Regions from separate parts of the Micromonospora noduli genome, predicted to be linked through region 2. Evidence: riboswitches for the same ligand, from Rfam matches in the RefSeq annotation. Region 2 holds a riboswitch; each other region holds the start of a gene.
The links. A riboswitch is a leader RNA that binds a small molecule or an ion and turns the genes downstream of it on or off. The one in region 2 is predicted to bind S-adenosylmethionine.

Region 1 (4,499 bases), on a different contig from region 2:
GTGGAGAGCCCGCACGGTGAGGGCTCCATCGCGATGCTGGTACGCCTGCTGAGCTACTGGCCGGGCAAGTTGCTGGTGCTGGTGCTGCTCGGTTTCGCGGCCACCGACTTCATCATCACCATCACCCTCTCGGCCGCCGACGCGACGGCGCACATCGACGAGAACCCGTTCTGGCCGAGCGGGCTCAAGGGTCACGAGGTGCTGGTCACGCTGCTGCTGGTGTCGCTGCTGGGCGCGGTGTTCCTCAAGGGATTCACCGAGGCCATCGGGATCGCCGTCGTCCTCGTCGCGGTCTACCTGACGCTGAACGCGGTGGTGGTGGCCGACGCGCTGTGGCGGGTGGCGACGCACCCGAGCGCGGTCGGCGACTGGACCACCATGCTGACCACCGGGCACGGCGATCCGTGGCTGGTGGTCGGGCTGTCGCTGTTGGTCTTTCCGAAGCTGGCGTTGGGCCTGTCCGGCTTCGAGACCGGGGTGGCGGTCATGCCGAGCGTACGGGGTGACCCGCAGGACTCGGAGGCACGACCGCTGGGCCGGATCCGTGGCGCCCGCCGGCTGCTCACCACCGCAGCGGTGATCATGAGCGTCTTCCTGATCACCAGCAGCGTGACGACCACCGTGCTCATTCCGCCGGAGGCCTTCCAGCCGGGCGGGCCGGCGAACGGGCGCGCGCTGGCCTACCTGGCACACGCCCACCTCGGCGAGGTGTTCGGCACCGTCTACGACCTGTCCACCATCGGAATCCTCTGGTTCGCCGGGGCATCGGCGATGGCTGGTCTGCTCAACCTCGTGCCGCGCTACCTGCCCCGCTACGGCATGGCGCCGACCTGGGCCCGAGCCGTCCGGCCGCTGGTGCTGGTCTTCACCGCCGTGGCGTTCCTGATCACGATCGTTTTCGAGGCCAGCGTGGACGCGCAGGGTGGCGCGTACGCCACCGGGGTCCTGGTGTTGATCACCTCGGCCGCGACGGCGGTGACGCTCGCGGCGCAGCGGCAGCGTCAGCGCGGTCGCACCATCGCGTTCGGAGTCGTCGCGGTGATCTTCGTCTACACCACAGTGGCGAACGTGGTGGAGCGCCCGAGCGGCGTCAAGATCGCGGCCTGTTTCATCGGCGGGATCATCCTGGTGTCGGTGCTGTCCCGGCTGATCCGGGCCTACGAGCTGCGCGTCGACCATGTCGAACTGGACCACGCCGCGGCCCGGATGATCGACGAACGCGCCGGACGACGGATCCGCCTCATCGCACACGAACCCGACCGGCGCGACGAGGCGGAGTACCGCGCCAAGCTGGCCCAGACCATGGCGGACAACGACTTTCCCGACGACGGCGACGTCATCTTCGTCGAGGTCACTGTCACCGACCCCTCCGACTTCGAGACGGAGCTGCTGGTCCGGGGCAGCGTGGCCGACGACCGCTTCCCGGTGCTCAGCCTGGCCAGCTCGTCGGTGCCCACCGCGCTCGCCGCTCTGTTGCTGGAGATCCGCGACCGCAGCCGTCGGCGCCCCCACATCTACTTCGAGTGGTCCGAGGGCGGCCCAACCCGCAACTTCCTGCGCTACCTGGCGTTCGGACAGGGCGCCATCGCCTCGGTGACCCGGGAGATCCTGCGCCGCCAGGAGCCCGACCCGCACCGTCGACCGCACGTGCACGCCGGCTGACCTGCGAGTCGACGGTCCGTCGCGCACAGTGAGCGTGGTCATAACGACTGGACGATCCACCCGTTCCTGCTGCTAGCCTCGGCGCAGGTCATGAGCGCCAGCGCGAAGCCCCGGCTCGCTGGCCGGCAACCCTCCTCCGCGGTGGGGTGCCCCGGGTGAAGACCAGGCACCGGCAGGACGTCGGTGCAAGCGTGGCCTGGCACCCAGGTCAGCACAGACCCGGGAGAACCATGCGCATCCTCAGCACCACCCCACCGACCGACGTCGCGGACTCCCGCACCGGTCGACCCTCGCCCGCACTGATCCGGCGACGGCACGTGGACATGATGCGAATGTGCAGCGCCGCCTGTCGTCGCGGCACCGCGCTCTAGCACCCCCTTCCCGAGCTCCTTTCCCACCGGTACGCCCATCGGGCGCACCGTCGGTGGCGCACGTCCGTGCGCGCCGAGACACCACCCTTCGGAGACACCCGTGCGATTCCTTCCTGCCCTGACCCGCGCCGCCGCCCTGGGCGCGGCCACGATCCTGGCCGCCACCGCCCTCACCGCCTGCGGCGACGACAGCTCGTCCGACGCCACCGCCAACCCGTACGGCCTGGCCCAGTCGGGCGTACTGCGCGCCGGAACGCTGACCGACGCCCCGCCGAACGTGTACCTCAAGGACGGCAAGTTCACCGGCTTCGACAACGACCTGCTGACCGCCGTGGCCGGCAAGCTCGGTCTCACTGTCGAGTTCGTCGGCACCGACTTCTCCGCGCTGCTCAGCCAGGTCAACAACCGCAAGTTCGACGTGGGCAGTTCCTCGATCACCATCACCGAGGCCCGCAGGAAGACCGTCGACTTCGGCAACGGGTACGACTTCGGCTACTTCGGCCTGGACGTCCCGGCCGGCTCGCCGATCACCGGCTTCGACCAGCTCGCCGGCAAGCGGGTCGTGGTGGTGCAGGGCACCGTCCAGGACGACTACGCCACCGGCAAGCAGCTCAACCCGGTGCGGGTGCCCGACTACAACGGCGCGATCAACCAGCTCAAGGCGGGAACCGCCGACGCCTGGATCGCCCCGGCGGAGATCGGCGAGAAGTCGGCCACCGACAGCAACGGCAAGATCACCGTGGCGGCCAAGCAGCTCAGCCCGGCACCTACCGCGTACGCCGTGGCCAAGGGGAACGACAAGCTGCGCGAGGCGCTGAACAAGGGCCTCGACGAGGTCATCGCCGATGGCACCTGGAGCCGGTTGCAGGCGCAGTACTACCCGGGCCGGCCGATCCCGGCGGACTTCACGCCGGGCAGCGGCACTGTGAAGGCCCCGTCCGCGTCGACCGCGCCGTCGGCGTCCGCTACGGCCGTGCCGTCGGCGTCCGCGTCGATCGCGTCCTGAGCCGGTGACGAGCGAGCGGGGCGGGAGGAGGAGCCACCGATGGATCCGTTGAGCACCCTGTGGGAGACCTTCTTCGACTGGGACGCGATGCGCGAGGCGCTGCCCGAGATGCTGACCGTCGGGTTGCCCAACACGCTCATCCTGGCGGTCTCCGCCGCCCTGCTCGGCTCGGTGCTGGGCCTGCTGCTGGCCGTCGCCGGGATTTCCCGCAGCCGCTGGCTGCGCTGGCCGGCGCGGATCTACACCGACGTGTTCCGGGGGCTGCCGGCCGCGGCGACGATCCTGCTGATCGGCGTCGGGCTGGCCCCGCTGGGCATGCAGGTCTGGGGGCCGGATCCCTACCCGTTGGGCATCCTGGCGCTGTCGCTCATCGCCGCCGCGTACATCGGAGAGATCTTCCGCTCGGGCATCCAGTCGGTGGAGGCCGCCCAGTTGGAGGGCGCCCGGGCGCTCGGCTTCTCCTGGGCCGACGCGATGCGGCTGGTGATCATTCCGCAGGGCATCCGGCGGGTGCTGCCGGCCTGGGTGAACCAGCTCATCGCACTGATCAAGGACTCCAGCCTGGTCTACTTCCTCGGCCTGGTGGCCAGCCAGCGGGAGCTGTTCCGGATCGGGCAGGACTACGCGGCCACCACCGGCAACGAGTCGGCGCTGCTGCTGGCGGGGCTCTGCTACCTGGCGTTGACGGTCCCGCTGACGCACGTCGTGAACTGGATCGACCGGCGGCTGCGCAACGGCCGGCCGGCCACCGCGTCGACCGAAGAGGACGACGACATCGCGTCGTACGCCGCGACGGAAGGAGATCGGCGATGACCACCGCCACGACGACCTCGGTCAGCCTCGACGTACGCGACGTGCACCTCGCCTTCGGACCGAACCGGGTGCTGCGCGGCGTCGACCTCTCGGTGCCGCGAGGCGCGACGGCCTGCGTCATCGGGCCGTCCGGGTCGGGCAAGTCCACGCTGCTGCGCACCATCAACCGGCTGATCGAACCGGACCGGGGCGACGTGCTGCTGGACGGGCGCAGCGTGCTGGGCGACGACCCGGACGCGCTGCGGCAGCGGGTGGGCATGGTGTTCCAGCAGTTCAACCTCTTTCCGCACATGAGCGTGCTGCGCAACGTCACGCTGGCGCTGCGGCGGCTGCGCAAGCTCGGTGCGGACGAGGCGGAGACCGTCGCCCGGGCCCAGTTGGAGCTGGTGGGGCTGGCCGGCAAGGCGAACTCCCGGCCGGCGCAGCTCTCCGGTGGTCAACAGCAGCGGGTGGCGATCGCCCGCGCGCTGGCGCTGCGGCCCGAGGTGATGCTCTTCGACGAGGCCACCTCGGCGCTCGACCCGGAGTTGGTCAAGGGCGTCCTCGGGGTGATGGCCGACCTGTCCGCCGCCGGCATGACCATGGTGGTGGTGACCCACGAGATGGGCTTCGCCCGGCAGGTCGCCGACACCGTCGCCTTCATGGAC
Region 2 (4,499 bases):
GCCGGCGACGCCACCCGGGCCGCCTCCGACGCGTCGTTCAGCGCGTCGCTGGAGGCGCCCTCGTCGGCGCGCGCCGACTCCTGTCGTGACTGGTAGGCGCGGCGAAGCCGCCCGCGTACCCGCTCGAAGCGGCTCAAGCGCACCTCCTGGCAGAAAACCCGGCCCGCCGACGGCGACAGGTCGGACAGCATACGTCCGTTCCCGACACCGTAGGGCGGTTGCGCCACACAATGCCCCGACCACCTCCGGCGTAACCACCGGTCGACCACCGTCGGCCACACGGTAGCGTCTGCGACGTGACCGCCGACAACGATCTCGACGCCGGCCTGCCGATCCGCCTGCTGCACGACCGTGTGCTGGTGCGGATGGAGGGCAGTGAGGGCGAACGCCGCTCCACCGCTGGCATCGTCATTCCGGCGACCGCTGCTGTCGGGAAGCGCCTCGCCTGGGCCACCGCGGTCGGGGTGGGGCCGAACGTCCGCGCCATCGTCTCCGGCGACCGGGTGCTCTTCGACCCGGACGAGCGCTCCGAGGTCGAGCTGCACGGCCGCGGTTACGTGCTGCTGCGGGAGCGGGACGTGCACGCCGTGGCCGCCGAGCGGATCGAGAACGACTCGACCGGCCTCTACCTCTGACGCACCTCCCCCGGCCACCAGGGCCCGTCGCGCACCGTTTGCCCAGGCGCACGACGGGAAGCCATCCGGCGACCGTGGCCCTGGGGAGGGACGATGCCGGTATTCGTGAAGAAGCTGTTGACCTGGGGCAGTGTCGCGTTCCTGATCTACTTCATGGCCTTTCGGCCGGACGGCGCCGCGCAGATGTTCCGGGCGATCGGGGCCGCGCTGATCGCGATGTTCCAGGGCCTCGGTGACTTCCTCACCTCGCTGCTGGCCTGAGCCGCACTGCTGGCCTGCCGTCAGCCGCCAGGCCGTAGCTGTCAGGGGTGCGTCGGCGGCCAGGGCGACGCCGGGCGCAGGCCGGGCCAACCGGGCGGGGCGTACCCCACCGGCGCCGGCGCGGGAGTCAGCACCACCGGGATCGGCACCACCGGCTCGTCCGGCGCGTCCACGGCGCGCTGCGTGCCGTCCGGGAAGCGCAGGTGGTAGCGGCTGCCGTCCCAGACCCCCGCCGGAGCCTGCGGGTCCCGACCCACGAAGAACGACCGGTACGCGGTGATCGCGTCCAGCAGCTCCCGCTCCTCGCGGGCGGTCCGCTCCTGGTCGGCCGGTTTGCGGTCCAGGCCGCGCAGCGCCCCGTCGCGCAGCAGGGCCAGCCGGGTCGCGGCGGACTGGTAACCCCGCATCGCCCGCACCCCGGCGTCGCCGGCCACCCGCCGCGCCCAACTGCGGGCGGCGTGCCGGCGGCCGAGACCGCTCAGGGCGGCCACCTCGGGCGGGCTGAGCCAGCCGGCGCGGACGTAGTCGGGCAGGACCCGCTCGGTGAGCCGCCCCTCCCAGGCGCGCAGCCACAGGGCCAGCCCCACGGTGCCGAAGAAGACCGGCACCATGAGGCCCAGGAAGCCGTACAGCATGATCACGGCCTCGCCGGTGGCCTGGGTCAGCGTGGGCAGCAGGTTCCACGTGCCGTGCAGCATCATCGCCAGCAGCAGGCCGGCGATCGGGGCGAGCACCCGGATGCGCCGGTCGGCCGTCCGGGAGGCGATACCCAGGCCCACACCGGTCATCGAGGTGAAAAGGGGGTGGGCGAACCCGAACAGCAGAATCCGCAGAATGAAGATCGCGATGACCTGCTGGATGCCGGTGGCCGGGCCGTACCGGTCGGCGCCGGACGCGTACCCCAACCCGCCCAGGTAGAGGATGTTCTCCACCATCGCGAAGCCGACCGCGGAGAGCCCGCAGTAGACCAGGCCGTCGGTGATCCCGGACCACTCGCGGCGGCGGAACACCAGCAGCAGGATCGGGCCCAGTGCCTTGGTCAGCTCCTCGATGAACGGCGCCACCAGCACCCCGGTGAGCGCGGACGGCAGGCCCCAGTCGGCGAAGCGGTTGGCCGCGAAGTCGTTGACCGTGAGCGAGGCGGCGGTGGAGACGAACGCCCCCCAGGCGAAGCAGAAGATCAGATACTTCAACGGCTCCGGTTCGTACCGGTCCAGCCAGAGGAAGCAGGCGACCAGCACCGGCACCGGCAGGATGGCGGCGACCACCCCGATCAGCAGGGCCTGCACACCGAGCGACTGGCCGAGCGTGAAGACCATGAAGACCGCGCACGCCGCGATCAACAGCACCACCCCGGCCAGCACCAGGAACCGCCGCCAGCCCAGGCGGCGCAGCGGCATCCGGGGCGTCTCACCCGTGGGCGGGACGGCGGGCGCAGGCGGGGCGGCGGGCGACGGCGGCAGTGGTGAACCGGGCGGGGTGTCGGCCATGCGGTCAGCGTAGCCATCCGCCGCCGGCTGGTTCGGGCGCATCGGCAGCCGCTATGCTGCCGGCAGGTCACGAGTGCCAGCGTTCAGCCCCGGCTTGCTGGCCGGCAACCCTCGTCGAGTTCGCGGTGGGGTGCCCCGGGTGATGACCGGGCCCAGCCCGATCGGTGTGCTGGGCAAGCGCGGACCCCGTCCCGATGTCGCACCCGGGGTCCCTGACCCCGGAGGTTCCGGCGTGTCCGTCACTCTCGTCCCCTCGCTGCCCAGCCTGCCCACCGCGCCGTCGGCGCCGTCCGCGCCGCTCGACGTTCTCGGCGTGCCCGGCGAGATCAACCTGGACTACGCGGCCAGTGCGCCGTGCGCCCGGGCCGCCGCCGACGCGGTGGCCGAGCTGCTGCCCTGGTACGCCAGCGTGCATCGCGGAGCGGGAGCGCTGTCGCGGCGCTGCACCCTCGCGTACGAGCAGGCCCGGCAGACGATCGGCGACTTCTTCGGCGCCCGCGCCGACGATCATGTGATCTTCACCCGCAACACCACTGACGCGCTCAACCTGCTGGCGCGGGCCGTGCCAGCCGGCACGACGGTGGTCACCAACTCCTCCGAACACCATGCCAACCTGCTGCCCTGGCCGCGCGGGTCGGTGCGCCTTCCGGTGCCCAGCGACCCCGACGGGGCGGTACGCGATCTCGCCGCCGCCCTCACCGAGCTGCGCCGGGGCAGCAGCCCGGCGCTGCCGGTGCTGGTCGCGGTGACCGGTGCGAGCAACGTGACCGGTGAGCGGTGGCCGGTCGCCGAACTGGCGCGGGTGGCCCACCGGCACGGTGCCCGGATCGTGCTCGACGCCGCGCAGCTCGCCCCGCACGCCCCGGTCGACCTGCTCGCGCTCGACGTCGACTACCTGGCCGTGTCCGGCCACAAGCTGTACGCGCCGTTCGGCACGGGAGTGCTGATCGGTCGGGCCGACTGGCTGGACGCCGCCCCGCCCTACCTTGCCGGCGGTGGCGCCACCAGCCACGTCGGGCCAGCCACCCACGACGTGACCTGGGCGACCGGCCCGGCCCGGCACGAGGGCGGCACCCCGAACCTGCTCGGGGCGGTCGCGCTGGCGGCGGTGTGCAAGGCGCTCGACGAGGCGGACCGGGGCCTGCTGGCCGCCCACGAGCAGGACCTGCTGGACCGGCTACGGGCCGGCCTCGCCGCCCTGCCGCACGTCGTCGAGCTGCGCACCTTCGGCCCGGACGCGCCCCGGGTCGGCATCGTCTCGTTCGTGGTGGCCGGATGGGACTCCACCGAGGTGGCCACGCGGCTGGCCGCCGAGCACCACATCGGCGTACGGGACGGTTTGTTCTGCGCCCACCCGCTGGCCCGGCGTCTGCTCGGCGAGGCGGCGGCGCGTACCGGCCGGCGGGACCTGCCGCCCACCGCGCTGCGTGTCAGCATCGGGCTGGGCAGCACGGCCGCTCAGGTGGACCGGCTGCTCGCGGCGCTGGCCGAGCTGGGCTGAGGCCCGTCCGGCGGTCGCCCCGCTCAGCCGACGGGCGGGGCGGTGGGTGGCTTCGGTGTCTCGCCGGGCTCCGCGGGCTCACCGACCGGGCGCTCCTGCTCCCCGAAGGCGGTGCGGATCCACCGGTTCGCCTCCTCCTGCTCGATCCCGGAGGCGACCAGCAGGTCGCTCGCGGTGGTGCGGATCTGGGCGATCACCACGCTGCCGGAGAAGCCCACCCCGGCGCCGTACGCCCGGCCGGCCTCGCTGACCGCTCGCAGCGACCGCTCCCGGGCCTTCTCCGGCTCCTCACCGGCGGCGAACTCGTGCTTGAGCAGCCGGACCGACTCGGCGAGGTGGCCGATCGCGTCCGGCATCGGATCGGGCACCGGTTCCTCGTCCTCGACCAGAGTGACGGACCGGCGGATCAGCGTGCCGCTGTTGCGCATCGCCCGGTCGATGGGGTCGGCCGCCTCGGCGTAGTGGGTCAGTTCGTCGCGGCGGTGCCAGCGGGCCGGGGAGAGGGTGGCGGTCTCCTTCGCCCCCTCGATGGCCTCGCCCAGCGTGGCCAACTCCTCCTTGTTGTTGCGCAGCCTCTCCAGTGCGCCCTGGATGGCGGCGCGGTCCCGGTTG
Region 3 (4,499 bases), on a different contig from region 2:
GTTCTCCGCCTTGGCGATGAGGCCGAGCCGGTGTCCACGGTGTGCGGGGTCGACGATGGTGATCTGCTGGAACGCGTGCCAGTCGGCGGAGGCGCCAACCTCCAGCAGCGTCCAGGCGACCAGCCGGCCGGACGCCTCGTGTCGCATCCCGAGGTGGTACCGCCGGCGGCCCTTGGCCTCCAGGGCCCGATCGGTGCCGCGGATGCGCTCGGCGTCCACCTGCTCCGGCTCCCACTGCATGTCACCAAGGGGCGCGTCCATCATCAGCCGGCCGTCAAGGTAGGCGATGTCCGTCAGATACTCCTCCGGGGTGGCGCCCTGCCAGCACACCGATCGGTACCCCTCGGAACGGGGCTGGGCCTCGACGAGTGCCGCGCGGAGCGCGACCCGGTCGATCTCGGCGATCTCCAGCCGGCGACGCACCTCGACCAACGCGGCCTGGGCTCCGGTCGACGCGGCGAACGCAGCGCCCGCCACGTTCCGGGCCGGCCCGTCGGGCAACGCGGAGACGGTCAGCCCGACGACCCGCTTGCGGCCGTGCTCGCGCAGCAGCCGTACGCCGTACTCGTGCAGTGCCCGACCGACGCCCCGGCGCCGCAGCTCCGGACGCACCTTCAGCTCGACGGTGGCGTTGTCGGTGTTGTCGAGCTGCGGCAGGTCCAGTTGCAGGAAGCCGGCCGGGACACCGTCCAGTCGGGCCAGTGCCCAGAGCGTCCGGGTGCCGGGCAACGGCGTGTGGAACAGCGCGTCGAAGCGGCGCCGGCAGAAGGGCGGTAGGTCCGGCAGATCGGCGTCGTTGACCGCCACCCCGATCCGGTACGCCTCGTCGACGGAAGTCCGGTCGGCGCCGTCGAACGACGCGATGGTGATGCTCATGCCGGTGAGCCTGCACCGTACAAAAGCGATCGGGCCAGCGAATTACTCGCTGGCCCGATCGAACGTGGTCGGGAGGGACACTCGCACAACGCCTCCGGCGTTGGGTCGCAAGAACTTCAAAAGTCTTCGGCGAAATGCCCTCCCGCACGGAGCATCTTGCGCCGTCCGGTTCCTGTCGTCAAGTCCGTAGCGGCGGGTTTTCCACACTCACAGCGAAAACCCAGTTACCGACTGATCGACTCGGCCCCGGTCCGAGCGAGCCCGTCAGCCGAGGAGGCCGGCGTCGCGGGCGGCGCGCAGCGAGGGCTTGATGTGGTGGGTCGGCCCGACCTGGCCGGCCACCGCGTCGATGGTCTTCAGACCCTCGCCGGTGTTGAAAACGACGGTCTCGGCCGTCGGGTCGAGCCGACCGGACTCGACCAGCTTGCGCAGCACGGCCACGGTGACCCCACCCGCGGTTTCGGCGAAGACCCCGGTGGTACGGGCCAGATCGCGAATGCCAGCGCGGATCTCGTCGTCGTCGGCGTACTCCATCCAGCCGCCGGTGCGGCGGACCGCCTCCAGGGCGTAGAGGCCGGCCGCCGGGTCGCCGATGTTGAGCGACTTGGCGATGCCGGTGGGCTTGACCGGAACGATCGTGTCGGTCTCGGCGTGCAGGGCGACGGCGATCGGGTTGCAGCCGGCGGACTGCGCGCCGAAGACCTTCCAGCCGTCGGCGGGCGCCTCGACCAGGCCGATCTCCACCAGCTCGGAGAACGCTTTGTCAATCTTGGTGAGCAGCTCGCCGCTGGCCATCGGGATGACCACCTGCGCCGGAATCCGCCAGCCGAGCTGCTCGGCCACCTCGTAGCCGAGGGTCTTGGAGCCCTCCGCGTAGTACGGCCGGACGTTCACGTTGACGAACGCGGTGTCCTCGAATTCGTCGGTCTCCACCAGCTCGCCGCAGAGCCGGTTGACATCGTCGTACGAGCCGTCGATGGCGACCAGTTCGCCGCCGTAGACGGCGGTGGTGATGACCTTGCCCTGCTCCAGGTCGCTGGGGATGAAGACCACCGAGGGCACCCCGGCGCGGGCGGCGTGGGCGGCCACCGAGTTGGCCAGGTTGCCGGTCGACGCGCAGGCGAACCGGCTGAAGCCGAGCGCCTTGGCGGCGGTGAGCGCTACCGAGACGACCCGGTCCTTGAACGAGTGGGTGGGGTTGGCGCTGTCGTCCTTGACCCAGAGCGGCGCGGTGATGCCCAGCTCGGCGGCGAGGTGCGGGGCCGCCACCAGTGGGGTCAGCCCCGGGTCGAGGGTGACCCGGCTGGCCGGGTCCTGACCGGCGGGGAGCAGGGCGGCGTACCGCCAGATGTTGTTCGGGCCGGCCTCGATCTGCTCGCGGGTGACGGTGGCCAGCGCGGCGGCGTCGTAGTCGACTTCCAGCGGGCCGAAACACTCGTAACAGGCGTGCTGGGCGGCGAGCGGGTAGCGGGCCGAACAGGCACGGCAGACCAGGGCGCGGGCGGGGCTGGCAGAGGTGTCGATGCCGGAGGCGACGAGCGTCGACGTCATGTCGAGAGTCCTCTCATCTTTCCCCGCATCGCACGGTGCGGCGGGGACGGAATTGGCACCTGCCCCGCGGATCGCTCAGCGGTGAGCGCGCAGGGTGGTTGCCGGGGCGTCGTCGGGCCGTATCCCTCAGCCCCTCTGGATGAGGTATTCAGTTGTGCCGTCGAGTCTAGGACAACGCTGTCGGTCGTTGCTACCGCAGATCCCAGCTACTGGGTCAGCGGGCGCTCACCGCCACCGGGTCGGTCACCGCGATCGGATCCGTCACCGCGCTCGGCCGGGGCGGTGCGGCGGACCGGGGCCGGGCGGCGAGGTTCGCGGCGATCAGGGCGGCGATCGTGATGGCGGCCCCGACCAGTTCGACGGGCTCCGGGCGGTAGCCGCGGGCGATCTGCACCGCGAAGGTGGTCACCGGGACCAGGTTCATGAACAGCGCGGCGTTGGCGGCACCGAGTCGCTGCACGCCGGTGTTCCAGGCCAGAACCGCGATCACGGCACCCACCAGCACGGCGTACGCCAGTTGCGGGGCGACCGCCACGAGGTCGGCGGCGGCCGGCGCGTGCTGCCAGCCGACGGCGTCGGCGCCGATGCTCAGGACGAGCATCGCGGCCGTGCCGGCGAGCGCGGTCAGGGTGGTGAAGCGCAGCGGCGACCACTCGCCGAACCGGCTGGCGCCGTGGGTGTAGATGCCCCAGCCCAGCACCGCGCCGATCATCATGAGCCCGCCGAGGCCGAACTGGCCGAGCCCGGCCAGGCTGCCCCGCGTGATCACCAGACCGACGCCGAGGAGCGCCACCAGGGAGAGGGCCAGCAGCAGCGGCTTCGTGCGTACGCCGTCGCGGGCCCAGCGGACCAGCTGGGTGATCACCGGAGTGGTGGCCACGAAGAGGGAGATCTGCTGCGGGGCGGCGTGTTCGAGCGCCAGGTTGGTGAGCAGGTTGAAGCCGGCGAAGCCGACCACTCCGAGCACCACCACCTCCAGTGCCCGGCCACCGTGCCGGAGCGCTCCGGCACCCTCGCGGAGCAGCAGGATGGCGACCAGGACGACGGCGGCCAGCAGGTAGCGCGCGGTGGTCAGGTTGAGCGGGTCGACCCGGTCGAGCGCGCTGGCCAGGATCGGGAACATCACGCCCCAGCCGAGCACGGCGACCAGTGGGTACGCGGTGGCGCGGGATCGCATCGGCAACTCCAATGTTCGAGTATCGTCGAACCAACGACACCGACCATAGGGCGTCGTTCGATAGTTGTCGAACAAGGGTTACACTGGTCACATGGAGCCGCACGAGCCCGACCTGACCGCCGTACCGGTCACCAGCGTGCTGGCCGCACTCGCCGACGACGTGCGGCTACAGATCGTCCGGGCGCTCGCCGAGGGCGGCGAGTCCGCCTGCGGCAGTTTCGACTTCGGCGTCTCCAAGGCGACCCGTAGCCACCACCTCAAGGTGCTGCGCGAGGCGGGGCTGACCCGGACCCGGGCCGCCGGCACCAGCCGACTGGTCCGGCTCCGCCGGGACGAGCTGGACAAGCTCTACCCCGGCCTGCTGGACGCGGTCCTCACCCAGCGCCCGCCGGCCTGACCCCGCCTCACCCCCGCTCCACGGCCGCAGTCCGCGTGGCGGCACCAGCCGGTCTGCCGGCGGCACGTCATCCTCGGCTGGGACCTGCCACCGACGCTCGCTTTGGAGCTGAATCGTCTACGACATCAGCGAAGAGGTAACGCCGCGACCGGGAGTGGCGACCGGGAGTGGGCCCGGGCGCATCGGCCGGCCCTGACCGGACGCGCCGCCGAAGCCGCCTCGTCGAGGCTTCGACGGCGCGTGGTTCGGGTGTGGTCAGACGGACACCGCGTCGGGCTCGGCCGCCGAAGCCGATGCCGATGGAGTGTCGGTGCGACGCCGGGCGCGCAGCGTGTCGAGTGCCCAGGCACCCGGGCCGAGAGCCGCGACCAGCAGGAACGCCCAGCAGAAGAGCGCCGCCCGCTCGCCTCCGTTGTGCAGCGGCAGCAGAGCATTCGGCTGGTGCACCACGAAGTAGGCGTACGCCATCGAGCCGGAGGCGAGCAGCGCGGCGGGTCG

Region 1: another riboswitch for S-adenosylmethionine. It lies ahead of MED15_RS25635 (ABC transporter substrate-binding protein); the one in region 2 lies ahead of MED15_RS23880 (aminotransferase class V-fold PLP-dependent enzyme).
Region 3: another riboswitch for S-adenosylmethionine. It lies ahead of thrC (threonine synthase); the one in region 2 lies ahead of MED15_RS23880 (aminotransferase class V-fold PLP-dependent enzyme).

Annotation. Positions count from the first base shown of each region.
Region 1 is NZ_PYAC01000033.1:220,406-224,904, forward strand. It holds gene MED15_RS25630 (amino acid transporter) at 1-1,662, shown strand, start outside; SAM riboswitch class IV at 1,749-1,860, shown strand; gene MED15_RS25635 (ABC transporter substrate-binding protein) at 2,134-3,039, shown strand; gene MED15_RS25640 (amino acid ABC transporter permease) at 3,079-3,852, shown strand; gene MED15_RS25645 (amino acid ABC transporter ATP-binding protein) at 3,849-4,499, shown strand, end outside.
Region 2 is NZ_PYAC01000024.1:9,487-13,985, forward strand. It holds gene MED15_RS23865 (AI-2E family transporter) at 1-191, opposite strand, end outside; gene MED15_RS23870 (GroES family chaperonin) at 297-635, shown strand; gene MED15_RS33610 (hypothetical protein) at 729-896, shown strand; gene MED15_RS23875 (PrsW family intramembrane metalloprotease) at 938-2,428, opposite strand; SAM riboswitch class IV at 2,452-2,572, shown strand; gene MED15_RS23880 (aminotransferase class V-fold PLP-dependent enzyme) at 2,619-3,887, shown strand; gene MED15_RS23885 (FUSC family protein) at 3,911-4,499, opposite strand, start outside.
Region 3 is NZ_PYAC01000002.1:281,036-285,534, reverse strand. It holds gene MED15_RS06910 (GNAT family N-acetyltransferase) at 1-876, opposite strand, end outside; gene thrC (threonine synthase) at 1,141-2,427, opposite strand; SAM riboswitch class I at 2,438-2,573, opposite strand; gene MED15_RS06900 (DMT family transporter) at 2,642-3,604, opposite strand; gene MED15_RS06895 (ArsR/SmtB family transcription factor) at 3,696-4,001, shown strand; gene MED15_RS06890 (DoxX family protein) at 4,257-4,499, opposite strand, start outside.